Regions from separate parts of the Kitasatospora sp. NPDC043950 genome, predicted to be linked through region 3. Evidence: riboswitches for the same ligand, from Rfam matches in the RefSeq annotation. Region 3 holds a riboswitch; each other region holds the start of a gene.
What was found. A riboswitch is a leader RNA that binds a small molecule or an ion and turns the genes downstream of it on or off. The one in region 3 is predicted to bind cyclic di-AMP.
Positions count from the first base shown of each region.

Region 1: it holds a riboswitch for cyclic di-AMP, as region 3 does, so the genes downstream of both, AC07BF_RS09870 (glycoside hydrolase family 16 protein) here and AC07BF_RS32485 (C40 family peptidase) in region 3, are expected to answer to the same signal.
Region 2: it holds a riboswitch for cyclic di-AMP, as region 3 does, so the genes downstream of both, AC07BF_RS08990 (transglycosylase family protein) here and AC07BF_RS32485 (C40 family peptidase) in region 3, are expected to answer to the same signal.
Region 4: it holds a riboswitch for cyclic di-AMP, as region 3 does, so the genes downstream of both, AC07BF_RS33915 (LysM peptidoglycan-binding domain-containing protein) here and AC07BF_RS32485 (C40 family peptidase) in region 3, are expected to answer to the same signal.

Region 1 is NZ_JBWKER010000011.1:33,528-37,889, forward strand. Features, by position in the region: gene AC07BF_RS09860 (IclR family transcriptional regulator) at 1-470, shown strand, start outside; gene AC07BF_RS09865 (hypothetical protein) at 772-1,275, shown strand; gene AC07BF_RS09870 (glycoside hydrolase family 16 protein) at 1,295-2,647, opposite strand; cyclic di-AMP (ydaO/yuaA leader) riboswitch at 2,650-2,816, opposite strand; gene AC07BF_RS09875 (esterase/lipase family protein) at 3,051-4,362, opposite strand, start outside.
Region 2 is NZ_JBWKER010000009.1:160,490-164,851, reverse strand. Features, by position in the region: gene AC07BF_RS09005 (ATP-binding protein) at 1-400, shown strand, start outside; gene AC07BF_RS09000 (DUF397 domain-containing protein) at 795-1,058, opposite strand; gene AC07BF_RS08995 (hypothetical protein) at 1,618-2,595, shown strand; cyclic di-AMP (ydaO/yuaA leader) riboswitch at 3,020-3,190, shown strand; gene AC07BF_RS08990 (transglycosylase family protein) at 3,177-4,362, shown strand, end outside.
Region 3 is NZ_JBWKER010000065.1:15,998-20,359, forward strand. Features, by position in the region: gene AC07BF_RS32480 (C40 family peptidase) at 1-250, opposite strand, end outside; gene AC07BF_RS32485 (C40 family peptidase) at 477-1,622, opposite strand; cyclic di-AMP (ydaO/yuaA leader) riboswitch at 1,633-1,782, opposite strand; gene AC07BF_RS32490 (C40 family peptidase) at 2,121-3,155, opposite strand; gene AC07BF_RS32495 (NYN domain-containing protein) at 3,356-4,362, opposite strand, start outside.
Region 4 is NZ_JBWKER010000074.1:20,867-25,228, reverse strand. Features, by position in the region: gene eno (phosphopyruvate hydratase) at 1-199, opposite strand, end outside; gene AC07BF_RS33915 (LysM peptidoglycan-binding domain-containing protein) at 467-1,384, opposite strand; cyclic di-AMP (ydaO/yuaA leader) riboswitch at 1,390-1,557, opposite strand; gene AC07BF_RS33910 (cytochrome P450 family protein) at 1,768-3,063, opposite strand; gene AC07BF_RS33905 (SDR family NAD(P)-dependent oxidoreductase) at 3,328-3,753, shown strand; gene AC07BF_RS33900 (nucleoside triphosphate pyrophosphohydrolase) at 3,771-4,362, opposite strand, start outside.

The sequences.
Region 1 (4,362 bases), on a different contig from region 3:
GCGAGACCGCCAACCTGGCGGTGCTGGAGGGCGGCGAGGTGGTGTACGTCGGGCAGGTGCAGTCGCGGCGCTCGATGCGGATGTTCACCGAGGTCGGCCGACGGGTGCAGCCGCACTGCACGGGCGTCGGCAAGGCGCTGCTGGCCCAGCTCCCCGAGGACGAGGCGCGCGCCGTCCTGGGCCCCAACCCGCTGCCCGCGCACACCGAGTACACCGTCACCGACCCGCAGGAGCTGCTGCACCAGCTCGCCGAGGCTCGCGAGCGCGGCTACGTGGTCGACGACCAGGAGCAGGAGATCGGCGTCCGCTGCATCGCGCTCGCCGTACCGGGCGCGCCGACGCCCACCGCCCTGTCGGTGTCCGGCCCGGAGGCCCGCATCCGGGCCCTGGAGGAGCAGGCCGGCACGTCCTCGCTGGTGCCGGTGATGCATCACATCGCGACCCGGCTGGGGCAGGTCCTCGCACCCTGACCCGTCGCCACCGCCCGCTTCACGCACGGGAAGTCGATCCGGTCGACTTCCCGTACGTACGCTCCCCCGTTCGGGCGGACGCCGAGCGGGTTGCACCGGCCCCCGGCGCAGGCTCCGCCACCCTGGTGCGGACGCGGCCCGCAGCGGCGCGGGCGGCCGGGGCCCCGGGACAGGGTGGACGACGATGACGTACAGGCGTTCGACAATGCGAGGCGGGTCCGGGCAGGGCGGGTCCAGGCGGGGCGGGTCCGGGCAGGCCAGCAGGCTCCGCGGATTCCGCGCGGCCTCGCTCGTCGCCGCGATGGCGGCCGGCTGTTCGGTGGCGACGCTGACCGCCGGCCCGTCCTGGGCGCTGCGGCGGCCCGAGCCCCGGCCGGCGGTGGACACGGCAGCCCCCACGGCGTCCCGCTCCGATCTGGAGGTGGTCCGGCTCGACCCGGACGCCGCCCCGCCCGGCGGCACCACCACCGTCCACGCCTTCATCGCCAACCGCGGCCCGGACACCACCGCCGCACCGTTCACCGTGCTGGTGACGCTGCCTCCCGGGGTCTCCCCAGTGGGCCCGTACTTCCCCGAGGACTGCGAGGTGCGGCTCAACGGCCGGCAGGTGCGCTGTGTCTTCCCGGCCGGACTGCCCCCGCTGCGCAGCGCGACCGCGCTGGTACCGGTGCGCCTCTCCCCGGACCTGCGGATCGGCAAGCTCACCGGCGGCTCGGTCGCGGTGCGCGGCGTGGACGACCCGGACGAGGGGAACAACCGGCAGCCGTTCGACATCACGGTGGTCGAGACGGCTCCCGGTTCCTGACCCGGAAGCCCCGAAGGCCCTACCGGTACACGCGGACGTAGTCGGCGGCGAAGGTGATCGGGGCGGTGCCCTGCGGCGCCGGGTGGTACTTCCCCGCGCCGACCGACAGGTTGAGGATCAGGTACGCCGACCAGTTGGCGCCGACGCCCTTGCCGTCCGAGAACACCTTGGCGCCGTTGACGTACCAGTCCACCGAGGTGGCGCCGTAATAGGTGCCGATGGTCACCCACTGGTCCTTCGCGACGGCACCGGCGTCGGTGTAGTACTTGGGGTTGCCGGGGTTGACGTGGTTGGTCAGCTCCAGCAGGTTCGGGTTGTCGGGGTGGTACTCGAAGGAGTCGACCTCCCCGTTGCCGTTCTTCCAGGTCCAGAAGGCCGGCCAGGCGCCGGAGCCGGACGGCAGCTTGACCCGGGTCTCGGCGTAGTCGCCGGTCCTGACCTGGAAGCCCTCGCTGGAGCCCTCGGTGGTCAGGAAGCCGGTGTTCCAGGCCTGCTTGCCGTTCTCCAGCGTGGTGGTGCCGGGCGCAGCGGTGAAGGTGGCGACCCCGTTCGCGACGCTGACGTTGTTCTTGTTCAGCAGGTCGAGCTTGTTGTCGTCCGGGTTGTGGTTTCCGTACTTGTACGCGGTGCTCTTGTCGCCGACCCAGCGCGAGCCCCAGCTGATCGGGCCGTTGAACTCGTCGGACCAGGTCAGCGACTTGCCGGCGACCGGGGATACGGGGGTGCCGGCCGACGGGCTGGCGGTGGCGCTCGGGCTGCTCGGGCTCGGGCTGCTCGTCGGGGTCGGCTTCGCGGTGGGGGTCGCCGTCGGGGTCGGGGCGGGAGTCGGGGTCGGGGCGGGAGTCGGGGTCGGGGCGGGAGTCGGCTTCGTGGTGGGCGTCGGGGTCGGGGGCGGAGTCGGCGCCGGGGTGCTGGAGACCACCAGCTGCTGCGAGGCCAGGTTGTGCCAGGCCCCGCCGAGGTCCTGCCAGAAGCCGAACTGGGTGCACGTCCCGGCCGGCAGGGCGCGTGCGCCGCTGGTGAAGGACAGGCCGCTCGGGCAGATCTGCACATTGGAGGCGTTGCCCGGGAAGTCGAGGTTCGCACCGGCCGCGTTCCGGACGCCCACGCCGACGGTCTTCGCGGTGAAGCAGGCCGAGGAGTGGAGGGTCAGCGAGGCGGTGGCGGCCTGGTTGGCGACCATGGTCGCCGGGGCGAGCCGGTCCTGGGTGACGGTCGGGGCGGTGGCGGCCTGGGCGCCGGAGACGGCCGGCAGGCCGAGCAGTCCGGCGCCGGTGACGGCGAGCGCTCCGGTGACGGCGAGGGCGGCGTTGCGGCCCCGGTGGGAGGGACGGGCGTGGCGCGGCGCGCGGCGCCGGGCAGGCTGGTGCATGGCAGTGTCCTCTGCGACGCCTGCGAGGTGAGCTGTCGGATTCGGGCTGAGGCAGCCCGGCCGCCGGTGGAAGCGGCTTCACCCCTAGCCACGGCCCGCACGCGGGAGCGTACGGGCCGGGCGCTGACCTTGGTTCCCCCGCTCCCGTCCGCTGTGGTGCTCGGTTGCCGGCCGGCGGGTGGACAGGACTCGGCGTCCCGGCGGCGGGGGTCCGCGAGGGCGGACGACGGTTGCAGGCTAGGCGGGCCGTCCGTGAACGGACAACCTGCTCGGGCCGGTTGTCGCACAGGTCACAGCGGTGTCGATCAACGACGCTGCGTGGTGGATCAGTTGGGACGGATCAGCGGAGCCGTCGAGCTGCCGAACGACGAATCGGCGAATCGGCGAATCGGCGGTCCACGGGTCAAGCGAGCCAGTTGTCGACCTGGCTCTCGGCCTCCGGTGCCCAGGCGAGTTCCAGGTGGTTGAGGCCGGTGAGCAGCCGGGTGCCGCCGATCGTCGCGATGCCGGTGGTGTCCAGGGCGCTCGCGGTGAACACGATGCCGTCGCTGGGCCCCCGGTTCTCGTTGAGCACGCCCGGGATGTCGGCGGACCCGCCCGCGAGCAGATAGGTGCGCACCGACGCGGGGACGCCCGCCTGTTGCAGCGGCGCGATCAGCGAACCGGCGTCGATCGCCGCCTGGATGCCCTGGCCGGAGGTGTAGAAGCCCTGGCCGCCGTAGTAGGTGGTCCACCAGTCCTGGGCGGTGCCGTCCACCCCGTACCGGCCGTCCCAGCGGGCGAGCAGCTGGCGCTGGCCCGGGTAGCAGTCGTAGCCGCCGGTGGGCAGCACGCCGAGGCAGGGCTGCGCCGTGTAGGTGCCGTAGCAGGTCATGTAGAGGTGCGGGGACGGCGCGTTGGCGGTGCCGCCGCAGGCCGGCCAGCTCGCGAGGTCGAACGACCAGCCGTGCGCGTACACGTAGTCGAGCCCGCCGTTCGGGCCCCCGAGGGTGATCAGGCGGCGCACGTCGCCCGCGTAGGCCCGCCCCCAGGACGGGCGCACCGAGGACACGTACGCCCGGGCGGCGACCTCGCCCTTGCTCCAGGCCACCACGTCCACCTGCGGGACGCCGAGGCGGGCCCGGATCAGCGCGACGGCGTCGCCGACGGCCTGCGCCTGGAACAGGTTGTCGCCCTGCTTGTGGGCGAAGCCGATGGCGAACACCCGGTGGCCGGTGCCGGCGAGGTACTGGGCGAGGCCGGTGGACGGGCAGGCGGAGGCACCGCAGGTGCCGCTCTCCCCCGGGTTCGCCCAGGCGCGGTCGGCGTTGTCGTTGGCGCCGTGGACCAGCAGCACGGGGGTCGGACGGCTACCGGTGTCCCAGCCGGTCGCCGAGTACAGCAGGAAGCGGCTGGAGGAGGGCTGGCCGGTGCCGCCGAAGTACGTCCGGCGGGCGCCGTCCTGGTCGCCGCGGCCGTCGGCCGGGTACTGCTCGGTGCGGAAGCCGGGGGTGGTGTCGAGGTAGCGCTCGACCTTGGCCCAGCCGTTGCCGGGGGCGGGGAAGGCGGCTTCGAGGGTGAGCGGGGCGGTGGCCGCCTGGGCGGTGGTCTGGGAAGTGACGGTCTGGGCGGCGGTGGCCTGGGCGGGAGTGGGGGTGCCGAGGAGCAGCGCGGCGAGGGTGAGCAGGAGGGCGGACAACGCGGTGGGGGTGCGTCTGACGGCGGTGGGGGTGTGC
Region 2 (4,362 bases), on a different contig from region 3:
GATGGAGCTGTTCGACGACGTCGCGCTGGTGGCCTCGGAGCTGGTGACCAACGCACTGCGGCATGCGATCGGCGCACGGCCCGACCCTGCGGGTGGCGTCCAGGGCGAGTACGACTTTCCCATACAGCCGACCCCTGAGGGCCGGCTGCCGATCCGAATAAGCCTGGTCCACCGCTCCCCCCAGGTGGTCTGCGCGGTGAGCGACCCGAGCTGCATCGGCCCGGTCGCCCGGGAGGCGGACTTCGTCGCCGAGTCCGGCCGCGGACTGCACCTGGTGGAGTCCTTCAGCCGCTCCTGGGGTTGGCACCCGCTGGGCAGCGGCAAGGTGGTCTGGGCCCTGTTCGAGGCGGAGCCGGCCACCGGTTCCGAACTCGGTGGACGGCACCGGCGCTCGGCCTAGCGCCAGGCGGCGCGCGGCCGGCCGAGGGAGGCCCCGGGAGGACCGCACCCCGGGCTCCGCGGAGCGGATCGACGGGCCTGGCACAGGTGCGCCACGGGCTCCGGCCCAGCCCTCAGGGCGATTCCCGCGACGATTCCCGGGCCTGTCTCCCGGACGAGCCGGCCGGACCGACGGCCGGGCACCCCGGCGGCCCGACTCCCGTCCACGTCCGGGCCCCCAGCCGTGCGCGGGACCACCCGCCACACCTGCGCGCGGTCGGCCGCGAGAACGGCCGCCACGAGAGCGCCCGCCACGAGAGCGCCCGTCATGTGGCCCCGGACCGGCCCCGGACAAGACAAAGGCCGTCGCGGTGTCAGCACCCACGACGGCCCCCCGATGGCAGGACGGCGGCCGGTCAGACCGCCAGGTGGTCGAACTCCCCGTCCTTGGCCCCCAGCAGCAGGGCGGCGATCTCGGCCCGGGTGTAGATGAGCGCCGGACCTTCCGGGAAGCGCGAGTTGCGCATCGCCACATCGCCCCCCGGCAGGGCCGCGAACTCGACGCAGTTCCCCTGGGAGTTGCTGTGCAGGCTCTTCTGCCAGACAACCCCCTTGAGGTCGGCGGCCGCCATCCCGTTGTAGGTGTCGTACGAGCCGTACGTGTCCTGCGAGTCGTGCATAGAAATCTCCCGAAGAGCTCCGGAGTGGTCGTCCAGCGCGGCGCTCCCGGCACCCGCCGAACGAACGGACCGGCCCCGTACCGGCCCGGCACAACGCCTCACTTGACGCGATGATAGCTGCTGTGCACGTGCATCAGCACGGGACATTGCAGGTGCACGAGGCCTTTCACCGGCAGTTCTGAACTCTTCACGGACCCTTCTCCTGACGGTACGTAAACGGACATAGCCGAGTGAATCGCCAGATTCTCGATAACCGGCCGTGAGCGATTCCCCGCTGAATGTTGATCTTCAGACGCCCGGAGTCGCGCCTTCGTGACCCTCCGTCAGGCGACCTCCCGGCTGTGAGACATCTCACGCGCCACAGAAGCAACTCGACGCCCCGTCGGACACGTCAGGGCAACCAGCGGTGATCGCTCGAAGGCTGGGTGAGATATGTCCGGATTGCGGGCAAACCGCCCGGACGGACACGACGGGAGCGCGGCGCACCCGCCATGACCACGTGAAACTCGAACGGCAGCCGAATGCAGGCCTGACGGGCCGATGTCCTACGATCTCCGGCATGAGCACCGCAGCCATCCCGGGCGCGCCACTGCCCGTCCGCACTCCAGGCTCCCGTGCGCGGGGGCGCCACCGTCGCCCCGAGCGCCCCGAGATCCCGGCCGGATCCCCGGCCCTGGTGCTCGCCGTGCCCGCGACCGCCGGGCCCGAGTCCCGCTCGGTCGTCGAGGAGCTGCTGTCGATCGTCCGCAGCGAGCAGGGCGACATCCAGACCGCCGTCGGCTACCTCCCGGGCGAAGCCGCCCAGGGCGCCGACAGCGACGACCGCACCGTCGCCGAACTGCTGGCCATGGCCGCCGAGGCCGGCCTGCCCGCGCCGGTCCTGGTGCCGCTGGTACCCGGCCCGCACGGATTCCTGACCGAACTCCACGCCCTCGCCGCCGAGTACGGAGCCCCCGTCACCGACGTGCTCGGCCCGCACCCGCTGCTCGCCGAGGCCGTGCACGTGCGCCTGTCCGAGGCCGGCCTGGCGCGTGCCGACCGGGCCCGGCTGTTCGCCATCGCGACCGCCGCGGACGGCGTCGTGCTGACCACCGTCGGCGGCGAGGAGGCCGCTGCCGCTGCCGGCATCACCGGTGTCCTGCTGGCGGCCCGGCTGGCCGTCCCGGTCGTGCCCGCCGCGCTCGACGTGCCGGGCTCGGTCGCCGCGGCCGTCAACCACCTCAAGGAGACCGGCTCCCAGCGCCCGGCGCTGGCCCCGCTGGTGATCGGGCCGGAGGCCGACTCCGAGCTGCTCGCCACGGCCGCCGAGGAGACCGGCTGCCCGTCCGCGGCGCCGCTGGGCGCCTACCCGACGGTCGGCCAGCTGATCGCCTCCACCTACCTGGCCGCGCTGCCGGCGCCCTCCCCCGAGGCCCTGACGCGGGCCGAGGCCGAGGCGGCGGAGGCCGCCGAGGGCACCCACGCCGACCACTCCGGCCGGGGTGGTCGCGCCGCTCACGCCGCTCACGCCGCCGCCGAGGAGTCGGCCGGCCAGTAGTAGCGGTCACCGCACGTGTGAAGGGCCCGGAACGGCTACGTTCCGGGCCCTTCCCGCTTGTCCCGTAAGGGAGTTAAAGGACGAATAGGTGTGATGTCCGTTCTATCCGCATTTGTTCACCATCGCTCGACGCACCCCCCGACGGCCACAGTGCGGACACGCCGCTCTCCCGGCGGGCAGGCCCCCGGGCGACCCGACCCACCGTCACCCGCCTCCTGAAACGCAGACAGTTGCGCGCACCCTTCGCGGCGTTGCCGGAAATCGGTCATTTCCGATCATGACAAGTGAGGGGAACGACCGTTCTCGCCAAACCGTGATGCGCGTCACAGGTGTTTGCAGTTTGAACTTAAGTCTGCTTAACGTGCTCCCCGTTCGTGGCCACACGAACCCAGTTCATCCGCGACGCCGAGTCCTGCCGTCGGATGTCCTGGCAGCGCGAAAACGCACCACGGCAGGAGCGGGGGACCCACAGGTAAGTCGCCCCGGACCGTTCCCCGGAACGATCCAGGGCTAGGGGTGAAGCCGCGCCCACAGCGCGGCCGGGCAACTCCAGCCCGAATCCGACAGCTCACCTCGCAGGCGTGGGAGAGGACTGCGTCTTCATGCTGCCCACCAACGGCACCCGTCTGTCCAGTCGTACCCGACGCGTGATCGCCGCCGTCGGCGTCGCGGGCGTCGGCCTCACCATCCCCTGCCTCACCTCCGGCACCGCCTCCGCCGCCTCCGTCGCCACCTGGGACAAGGTCGCCCAGTGCGAGAGCACCGGCAACTGGAGCATCAACACCGGCAACGGCTTCTACGGCGGCCTGCAGTTCACCTCCAGCACCTGGGCCGCCTTCGGCGGCACCGCCTACGCCCCCCAGGCCAACCAGGCCACCAAGGACCAGCAGATCGCCGTCGCCGAGAAGGTCCTCGCCTCGCAGGGCCCCGGCGCCTGGCCGGTGTGCTCGGTCCAGGCCGGCCTGACCAAGGGCGGCACCCCGGCCGCCGTCGACACCTCGGCCGGCTCGACCACCGGCTCGGCTGCCGGTTCGACCGCCACCAAGCCCGCCGCGAAGCCGGCCGCCCCGGCCGCCAAGCCCGCGCAGACCCAGACCCCGGCCCCGGCCGCGAAGCCCGCCAAGCCGGCCGCACCGGCCCAGGACCAGGCGCAGGCCCCCGCCGACTCCACCAACGGCACCTCGGCCCAGAAGGGCCAGAGCCAGGCCCGGAACAGCGCCCAGCCCCAGGCCGACGACTACACCGTCGCCTCCGGCGACTGGCTGTCCTCGATCGCCGACAAGCACAACCTCCAGGGCGGCTGGCAGCGGCTGTACGAACTCAACCGCGGCACCCTGACCGAGGGCCCGGACTCCATCTACCCGGGCCAGCGCCTCTCGTTCAAGGACGGCGGCCAGGCCCAGCAGTCGGCTCAGGCCGACCGGTCCGGCTCCGGCTCGTCGGCCACGTCCGGCTCGGACTTCACCTGGTTCGACCGCTCGCAGAAGTCCGGCCAGACCTCCAACGGCGCTGTCGCGAGCGCCAAGCCGGCCGCCCAGCCCCAGGCCCCGGCCACCAAGCCGGCCTCCAAGCCGGCCTCCAAGCCGGCCTCCAAGCCGGCCGCCCAGGCTCAGACCCCGGCTCAGACCCCGGCCGCCACCGGCAGCATGGCCGCCGCGGTCTCCTTCGCCCAGTCGAAGGTCGGCCAGGCGTACGTCTACGGCGGTACCGGCAACGGCGGCTGGGACTGCTCCGGCCTGACCCAGGCCGCGCTGCGCGCCGCGGGCG
Region 3 (4,362 bases):
CCTGGAGGACGGTCGTCTCGCCCTGGAGCCGCTGCTGCGCCTCCTGGGCGGCGTTGTACTTCTCGGACGCCTGCTCGGCCTCGCCGTAGAGCTGCTCCACCTGCGCCTTGACGTCCTTGCGGGTGGGCGTGTCCGGCGCGGCGGGGGCGGCCTGGGCGCTGCCGCCCGTCGTCACACCCAGGGCGGTGGCGGCGGCCGCGGTCAGCACCAGCGCACGGGCGAGCAGTTGGGAACGACGGTGCACGGGCATGGCGGCAGCGGCTCCGATCCGGCGGTGGGCCCCGCCGCCGCCCCAACGCGGGCGGCCCTGGAAGCGGAGTCCGGTGGCAGACGTTAGCGAGTCCGGGCAACCGAGTCCAAACCCCTGCCAACCCGAATATTTGACCCGCAATCGGACATCAGTCCGATGCGCCGGAAAAGCCGCAGGCCCGGCCTTCCGTGGTGGAAGGCCGGGCCTGGGAGGGCCTGAGCGGGGATCAGACCCGCACGATGGAGGTCAGCGGCATGTTGCCGACGGCCTCGTAGCGGACCGACGCGCCCGGCTTGGGCGCGTGCAGCACCTGGCCGTTGCCCGCGTAGATGCCGACGTGGTGGGCGTCCCCGTAGAAGATCAGCAGGTCGCCGGGCTGGGCCTGGGAGAGGTCGGTGCCGATCCGGGTACCGGCGTGGGCCTGCTCCTGCGAGGTGCGCGGCAGCGAGACGTCGACCTGGTTGAACGCCCAGACCATCAGGCCCGAGCAGTCGAAGGAGCCGGGGCCGGAGGCGCCGTAGACGTACGGGCTGCCGATCTTGGAGGCGGCGATGGACAGCGCCGCGGCGCCGCGCGAGCTGCCGGCGCTCGGCTTGGTGACCGGCGCGGCGGGGGCCTGCGACGCGCTCAGGTCGGTGCGGCTGTTGTCGCGGGAGGAGCGGTCGGCGGCCTGCTGGGCCGCCGCCTGCTGCTGGGCGGCCTTCGCGGCGGCGTCGGCCTTCGACTTGGCCTCGGCGGCGGCCTTCTCCTCGGCCGCGCGGATCGCCTGGCGCTCCTGCTCGGACAGGGTGTTGAAGAGGTCCTGCGCGGCCTTGAGCTTGCCCTGGACCTCGTCCTTGGCGCTCTTCAGCTGCTGGGTGGTGGTCTCCATCTCGGCGAGCTTGCCCTGGGCCTCGGAGCGCACCTGGTCGAGCTTGCGCTGCTCGTCCTGGAGCTGCTTGAGCTGGCCCTTCTGGGTGCCGCCGGCCTGGTTCAGCGTGTCGGCCTGGCTCAGGAAGGTGTCCGGGCTGGCGGAGAACATCAGCTGGACGGTCTGGGATATGCCGCCGTTGCGGTACTGCTCGCCGGCGATCTCGGCCAGGCCGCCCTGGAGGTCGGTCACCTGCCCCTGCTGCCGCGCCACCTGGTCCTGCAGGTCGGTGACCTGCTTCTGCAGCTGCTGCTGCTTCTCCTGGGCGGCGTTGAGCTTCTCGGTCGCGACCTCGGCCTGCTCGTTGAGCTGGTCGACCTGCTCCTTGACCTGGTCCTTGGTCGGCTGCGGGTCGGCGTGGGCGCCGGACTGCGCGGACAGCGCGACGGCCGCCGCGGCGAAGCCGGTCAGGATCGAGACCCGGGTGCGACTGGCGGGCTTGGGACGACGATGGGACGCCACGAAGGCGGACTCCTTCTTCCTACGCCGTCTACCGGGTGAGCTGACGGGTTCGGGCCGGAAGCGTGCCCTACGACGCCTCACGGCCGTTCCACCGGCCGACCTGGCGCCGATTCACCCCGGAGGAACGTGGTTCCCCGGCTCCGTTCGACAGCACCCCCGACTGCTGGGCTCCCCGTCGGGCAGGCACTGGGCCCGCCCCGCTGCGTCACGAACTCGACGGAAACCACCGCCGTCACCCTGGCTGGGCGATCGGGAGTGCGGTGGTTCGGGGCACGACCCTAGTAACTGAACCGTGATCCGTTCAAATCCTTGTCAGAAAAAAGACGGAAGAAGACCAAAGTTCTTTTGTGAATATGACACATAGTGATCACCGTCGTACGCAAAGCTGATCACTCTTCACCGGGGACTCGCGCTGCGGACAAAACCCGAACGCCACCCCCGGTCGGAGGGTGGCGTGGATCACAGGCCCGGACGGGGCCCTTCGGGCGTGTCGGGCCGTCAGACCCGGCGGATCGTGTTGATCGGCATCGCGTCGACCTTCATCACCTTCACCACGTCGCCGGTGTGCGGCGCGTGCACCACCATGCCGTTGCCGATGTACATCCCGACGTGGTGCCGGTCGGCGCCGTAGATGACCAGGTCGCCCGGCTGGGCCTGGTCCAGCGAGACCCTGGTGCCGACGTTGCCCTGCTCCTGCGAGGTGCGCGGCAGCGAGACGCCGGCCTGGCCGTACGCCCAGACCATCAGGCCCGAGCAGTCGAAGGTGGTCGAGCCGGTGGCGCCCCACACGTACGGCGAGCCCTGCTTGCTCATCGCCTTGGCCACGGCCACGCCCGCGTAGCCGCCGGCCTGCGGGAGGCTGCCGAGGTCGGCACGGTCGCTGCCGCGCGAGGCGCGGTCGTCCTGCTGCTGCTGGGCCCGCAGCGCGGCGCGGTCGGAGGCGCTGAGCGAGTTCAGCAGGTCCTGCGCGGCCTTCAGCTTCTGGTTGACGTCCGTCTTGGCCTGGTTCAGGTCCTTGGTGGTGGAGTCGAGCGAGGCCAGGACGGCGGCGGCCTCGGACTTCTCCTGGTCCAGCCGGCGCTGCTGGTCCAGCAGTCCCTTGAGCGCCTCCGACTCGCTGGCGCTGGCCTGCTGGGCGCTGGACGCCTTCTCCAGGTAGCCCGACGGGTCCGAGGAGAGCATCAGCTGGACGGACGGGTCGATGCCGCCGGTGCGGTACTGCTCGCCCGCCACGCCGGCCAGGCCGGTCTGGAGCTGGGTCATCTCGTCCTGGCTGCGGGCCACCTTGTCCTGCAGTTGGTCGGACTGCTTGCGGAGCTGGTCGGCCCGCTCCTTGGCGCCGTTGTACTTCTCCGCCGCCTGCTCCTGGTCCTGCTGGAGCTGGTCGATCTGCGCCTTGACGTCGCTCTTGCTCGGCTGGGGCGCGGCGTGCGCGGCGACCTGCGCGGAGAGGGCGACCGCGGTCGCCGCGGCAGCGGTGAGCACGGAGACCCGGGCGCGGCTCGGCTGCTTGGGACGGCGGTGGGAGGCCAAGGGAATTGCTCCTTCTTCCATCGGCCTCACCCGATCAGGTGAGAATCCGGAAAATAGGTTTGACGCCACACCCTAGGGAAGATCCACGGGTTTTGCCACTCCCCCGAAGGCGTGAACTCCACTTCCCCCGCAGGCTTCACTGGATGTGCACACCGCCGCAAACCGGGCGCTGACCAGGCGTCATCCCGCCGCGGCAGCCGTCAGGGCCGCGCCAGCCGGTTCAGCAGCAGAACGGAAGCCACGGGGCGCGCGCCAGCCTTCCGCACGCCCTCCGCGACCTCCCGGTCGGTGGACACCACCACCACCGGACGACCCTGCGGCTCGGCCCGCACCAGACGGCGGATCAGCTCGTCCGCGGTCTCGCCGGTCCGGCTGAACCGCACCCGCACCCCGCGCGGTGGCGCCATGATCACCGGAACGTCCAGGTCCTGCCCGTCGAACACGCAGGTGACCTCCGCCTGCGTGCGCTGGGCCAGCATCGCCAGCCCGCCCAGCAGCCGGATCCGCTGCTGCTCCAGCGGCAGCGTCGGATAGCCCGTCTTGGTCACGTTGTAGCCGTCCACCACCAGGTGCACCTGCGGGATCGCCAGCAGCTGGTCCAGCAGCGCCGGATCGTCGTCGGCCAGACCGCGCCGGGCCACGTCGTGCGGCGAGGCCGCACCCGGCACCACCGCCTCCACCAGGTCCCCCGGCCGGATCTGGGAGACCGGCAGCGCCAGCTCCCGCTGGAGCCCCTGCGCCGACTGCAGCACCGTGTCCAGCAGCAGCCGCAGCCGCATGTCCTCGACGCTGCGGCCCTCGCGGGCCGACCGGCGGCCCTGCTCGGCCGCCGTCTCCAGCTCGCCGACCCGGTGCCGCAGCCGCCGTGCCTCGGACTCCGCGGCGCCACGCTCGGCGGCCGCCTGCGCCCTCGCGGCCTCCAGCTCGGCGGTCAGCCGCCTGGTCTCGGCCTGCGCCCGGCGGGTGTCGCTCTCCAGCGAGCGCACCTTCTTCCGCAGCGACTCGGCCTCCCGGCGGACGTCCTCGGACTCCGCGCGCTGCCGCTCCAGGTCCGCCCGGGCGGCGGACCGCAGCTCGGCGAGCTCCGCCTGCAACTTCTCCGCCAGCCGGGTGGCCTCGGCAGCCGCGCCCTCGGCGCCGGCCCGCTCGGCCTCCTCCCCGGCCTCGGCCACCAGCCGGCTCCAGCCGGCCGACCGCACCAGGTAGG
Region 4 (4,362 bases), on a different contig from region 3:
CCTTCTCCACGCCCTTGCCGAAGTAGCGGTTCTTGTCACCGTCGCGCAGCTCGAGCGCCTCGAAGGCGCCGGTGGAGGCACCCGACGGGACAGCGGCACGGCCGGTGCTGCCGTCGTCGAGGCCGACCTCGACCTCGACCGTGGGGTTGCCACGCGAGTCGAGGATCTCACGGGCTACGACGACATCGATGGACGGCACGAGGCATCTCCTTGCGGAAGCAGGGTCCGGCTGACGTTGGGTGCTGCCGGCGGGACGATTGCGGAGTCGTTACGACCAGAGCCTAACCGCCCCGGCCCCCGGGGCCGCGCTGGCCTCGGTCCCGTCTCAGCGTGTGGCCCGGCTACCCACCAGTAGTTCACCTGCTTGCCCGATCGAAGCGGGCGAATACGGGGGAATGCGGGCGAAGGGGGACAGGTCCCGTCCCCCTTCGCCCGCAGGGCGCGGGCCGTTCAGGGCCCGGGCCGCTCAGCCGAGGTGCAGCACCTGGCCGGGCATGATCAGGTTGGGGTTGCCGCCGACGGTGCCGCGGTTGCCGTCGTACACCGACTGCCAGCCGCCGGACACGCCCTGGGCGGCGGCGATCGTCGACAGCGTGTCGCCGGCCCGGACGGTGTAGTCGTGACCGCCCTGCGCGGCGGCGGGCTGCGCGGCCGGGGCGGACTGCGCGGGCTGCGCGGCGCGGGGCGCGTACTGCGGCTGGGCGGCGGGCTGGCCCGCGTACTGCTGGTAGACGCTCTGGTGGCTGGTCCAGTACCAGGCGCCGTTGTTCTGGTACCAGTACACCTTCGCGTCGGCGTCCCAGCCGGCCTTGCCGGAGAAGCCCTGGGTCTGCGGCTGCGTCTGCTGCGGGGCCTGCTGGACGGGCTGCTGGGCGGCCGGCTTCGGGGCGGCCTGCTTGACCGGCTGCTGGGCAGGCTTCGGGGCCTGCGCCTGCTGGGTCGGCTTGGCGGCGGACTGCTTGGCGGGCTTGGCGTCCGTGGAGGTGTCCACGGAGGCCGGGGCGCCGCCCTTGCTCAGGCCGGCCTTCTGGGAGCAGACCGGCCAGGCGCCCGGGCCCTGCGAGGCCAGCACCTTCTCGGCGACCGAGATCTGCTGCGCCTTGCTGGCCTGGTTGGCCTGCGGGGCGTAGGAGGTGCCGCCGTACGCCTTCCAGGTGCTGGGCGTGAACTGCAGGCCGCCGGAGAAGCCGTTGCCGGTGTTGATGCTCCAGTTGCCGCCGCTCTCGCACTGGGCGACGGCGTCCCAGGTGGAGGCCGGGGCGGCGGAGGCGCCGGTGGCGGTGAGGAGCGGCATCGCGAGTCCGACGCCGGCCACACCGGCGACGGCGATGGCCTTCTCGGTCTGGGTGCGACGGCGGTGGCGGCCGGTTCCAACGAACAGCATGAAGAGGTCCCTCTCCGCACGCCTGCGAGGTGAGCTGTCGGGTTCGGACCGGGAGGTGGCCCGGCCGCCGAAAGCGGAAACGATTCCGCTCGGGCGGCTTCACCCCAAGCCGTCGGGGAACGGCAACAAACCTGGTTCCCCCGCCCCTGCCCAGGGTCTGGTCGGTTTCCCGTGACGCGGCGGGCAGGATTCGGCGTTCCGCGCACGAGGTCCGCAGCTGCGAACTCCAGGGAGAGTAGACAGATCATCAGACCAATAACAAGCTCATATCACCGATATCACACACAAATTACGGCGCGTGGTCAATCGCCTACCAACGGCGGCGGTATGTCCGGATTAATGCGGGTTCAGGCCTGGCTCCACGGGCCGCCGGAGACATGCCGTCAGCGTGTCGGGGCGTCGGTCGGCGTGACCGGCGGCGCGTGCGGAGAGCAGGTCTCCGGAGTGAATTCGACCGGGAGTTCCCGCAGGCCACGCATGATCAGGCCGCCCCTCCAGCGCAGGTTCTCCGGGTTTTCCGCGAGCCGCAGGTCCGGCAGCCGGGAAAGCAGCGTGGCCAGTGCGCTCCGCCCCTCCAGGCGGGCCAGCGGGGCGCCGATGCAGTAGTGGATCCCGTGGCCGAAACCCAGGTGCGGATTGTCCGTGCGGGCCAGGTCCAGGGTGTTCTCGTCCGCGAACCTGGCCGGATCGCGATCCGCCGCGGCCAGCACCACCAGCACCGGATCGCCCACCGGGATGTCCACCCCGCCGATCGACAGCGGCCGCGTCGCGAAACGCCACGTCGCCATCTCCACCGGCCCGTCGTAGCGCAGGAGTTCCTCGATCCCGGTCTCCAGCAGCGCCGTCTCGCCGCGCACCACCGACTCCTGCAGCAGCCTGCGCTGCTCCGGGTTGCGCAGCAGCGCGTACGTGCCGTTGCCGATCAGGTTGACGGTCGTCTCGAACCCCGCGAACAGGAGGATGAACGCCATCGCGGCGGCCTCGTTCTCGTTCAGGTGCTCGCCGTGGTCACTCGCCCGGATCAGGCCCGAGATCAAGTCATCACCCGGATCCGCCCGCTTGCGGTGGATCAGCTCCAGCAGGTACGCCCGCATCCGCTTCACCGCCCGCCCCACGCCGCCGCGTTGGCCGCCGCCGTGCCGGATCATCATCCCGGCCCAGTCCCGGAAGTCGTCCTGGTCCTCGGCCGGCACGCCCAGCAGGTCGCAGATCGCGTAGATGGGGAGCGGGAACGCGAACTCGTGGATCAGGTCCGCCGAACCGCGCTGCGCGAAGCCGTCGATCAGCCGGTCCGTGAGCTGCTGCACCCGCGGCTCGAACTCCGCCACCCGGCGCGGCGTGAACGCCTTCGACACCAGCCGGCGCAGCCGGGTGTGGTCCGGCGGGTCGATGTTCAGCAGATGCGTCATCAAGTCCGCCTGGCGTTCCCCCGGAATTCCCACCCGCCCGGTGCGGTGCGCCTGCTCGCTGTGGTGCGCCGGGTTCTTCGACAGCCGGCCGTCCGCCAGCGCCTGCCGAGCGTCCGCGTAGCGGGTCACCAGCCAGGCCTCCACCCCGCTCGGCAGCGTCGTGCGGTGCACCGGGGCGTGCTCGCGCAACCAGGCGTAGGCGGGGTACGGATCGGTGGCGAACTCCCAGGTGAAGAGCTGCGGGGCGGCGGGATCGGGCTGCACTGGCATGCGTCGACCGTATCCGGTGGGTCGGGGCCGCACCGCCTCCGGCGGACGCGACCGGCGGGGCCGGATCGTCGACACCCGGCGGACGGCCCGCCAACGCTCCGTGGACGGTCCGTGGACAGCTCTTGGACAGCTCTTGGCCGGGTGGCGGGCGTGACCCTGGTCACCTGAGGGGTAATCCCTGTTGCGGAGGGTCAGGACCTGCCTACGATCCTCCGCAGAAATCGTGGGCGCCGGTGCGGTGTCGCCCACAGGGAGGAGCAGACCATGCGGGTCAGCGGGGCAGTCGTCGTCATCGCGGTACTCGACGGCGGATCGGGAGCCGAGCTCGCCCGCCGGTTCGCCGCCGCCGGCGCCGCCGGAGTGCTGATCGCCGACCAGCGTGCGGGCGTCGCCGAGGACCTCGCCACCGAACTCGACCGGCCGGGCTGCCCCGTCGTCGGCGTCGGCGGCGACATCCGCCGCCCCAGCGACGTCGCCGCCCTCGTCGACACCGCCGAGAAGCACCTCGGCCCCATCGACCTGTTCTGCGTCGCCGGCCCCGACGGCGAGCGGATCGTCTCGCTCGCCGAACTGCCCGCCCGCCTCGACCTCGAACGCCTCGCCGAACTCCTCGCCCTCGTCGGCGAGGCCATCGGCGAAGTCGTCCCCCGGCAGCGGCGGCCGATCGAGAACACCGCCACGGCCGCCTGAGGCCCTGCCCGGGCCCGCTACTCGCCGACCGGCCCGAGGCCCTCGGCCGCGCGCACCGCGTCCCGGTAACCGCGCGCGGCCGAGCGCAGCGCCGCGTCCACGTCCACCCCGGCGTCGTGCGCCCGCTGCGCCACCGCCAGCAGCAGCCGGCCCGCCGACTGCGCCGTCAGCTCCGCCGGCAGCGCGTACGGCTCGTCCGGCACGCCCGCGAAGCCCGCCCGGCGCACCCGCGACACCAGCTTCGCCGCGTACGCCAGCGACGGCAGCCCGGCCGGCACGCCGTCCAGCACCGACTCCCGGTCCGCCTTCTCGGCCGCCTTCAGCTGCTCCCAGTTCGCCTCCACCTCGGCGGCGCCCTCCGCCTCGACGTCCCCGAACACGTGCGGGTGCCGGTACATCAGCTTCTCGACGATGTCACCGGCCACGTCGTCGATCGAGAACGCCTCCGCCGGGTGCTCCTCGGCGATCCGGGAGTGGAAGAACACCTGGAGCAGCACGTCGCCCAACTCCTCGCGCAGCGTCTCCCGGTCCCCCTCCTCGATCGCCTCGACCAGCTCGTACGCCTCCTCGACCAGGTACTTCACCAGGCTCTCGTGCGTCTGCTCGGCG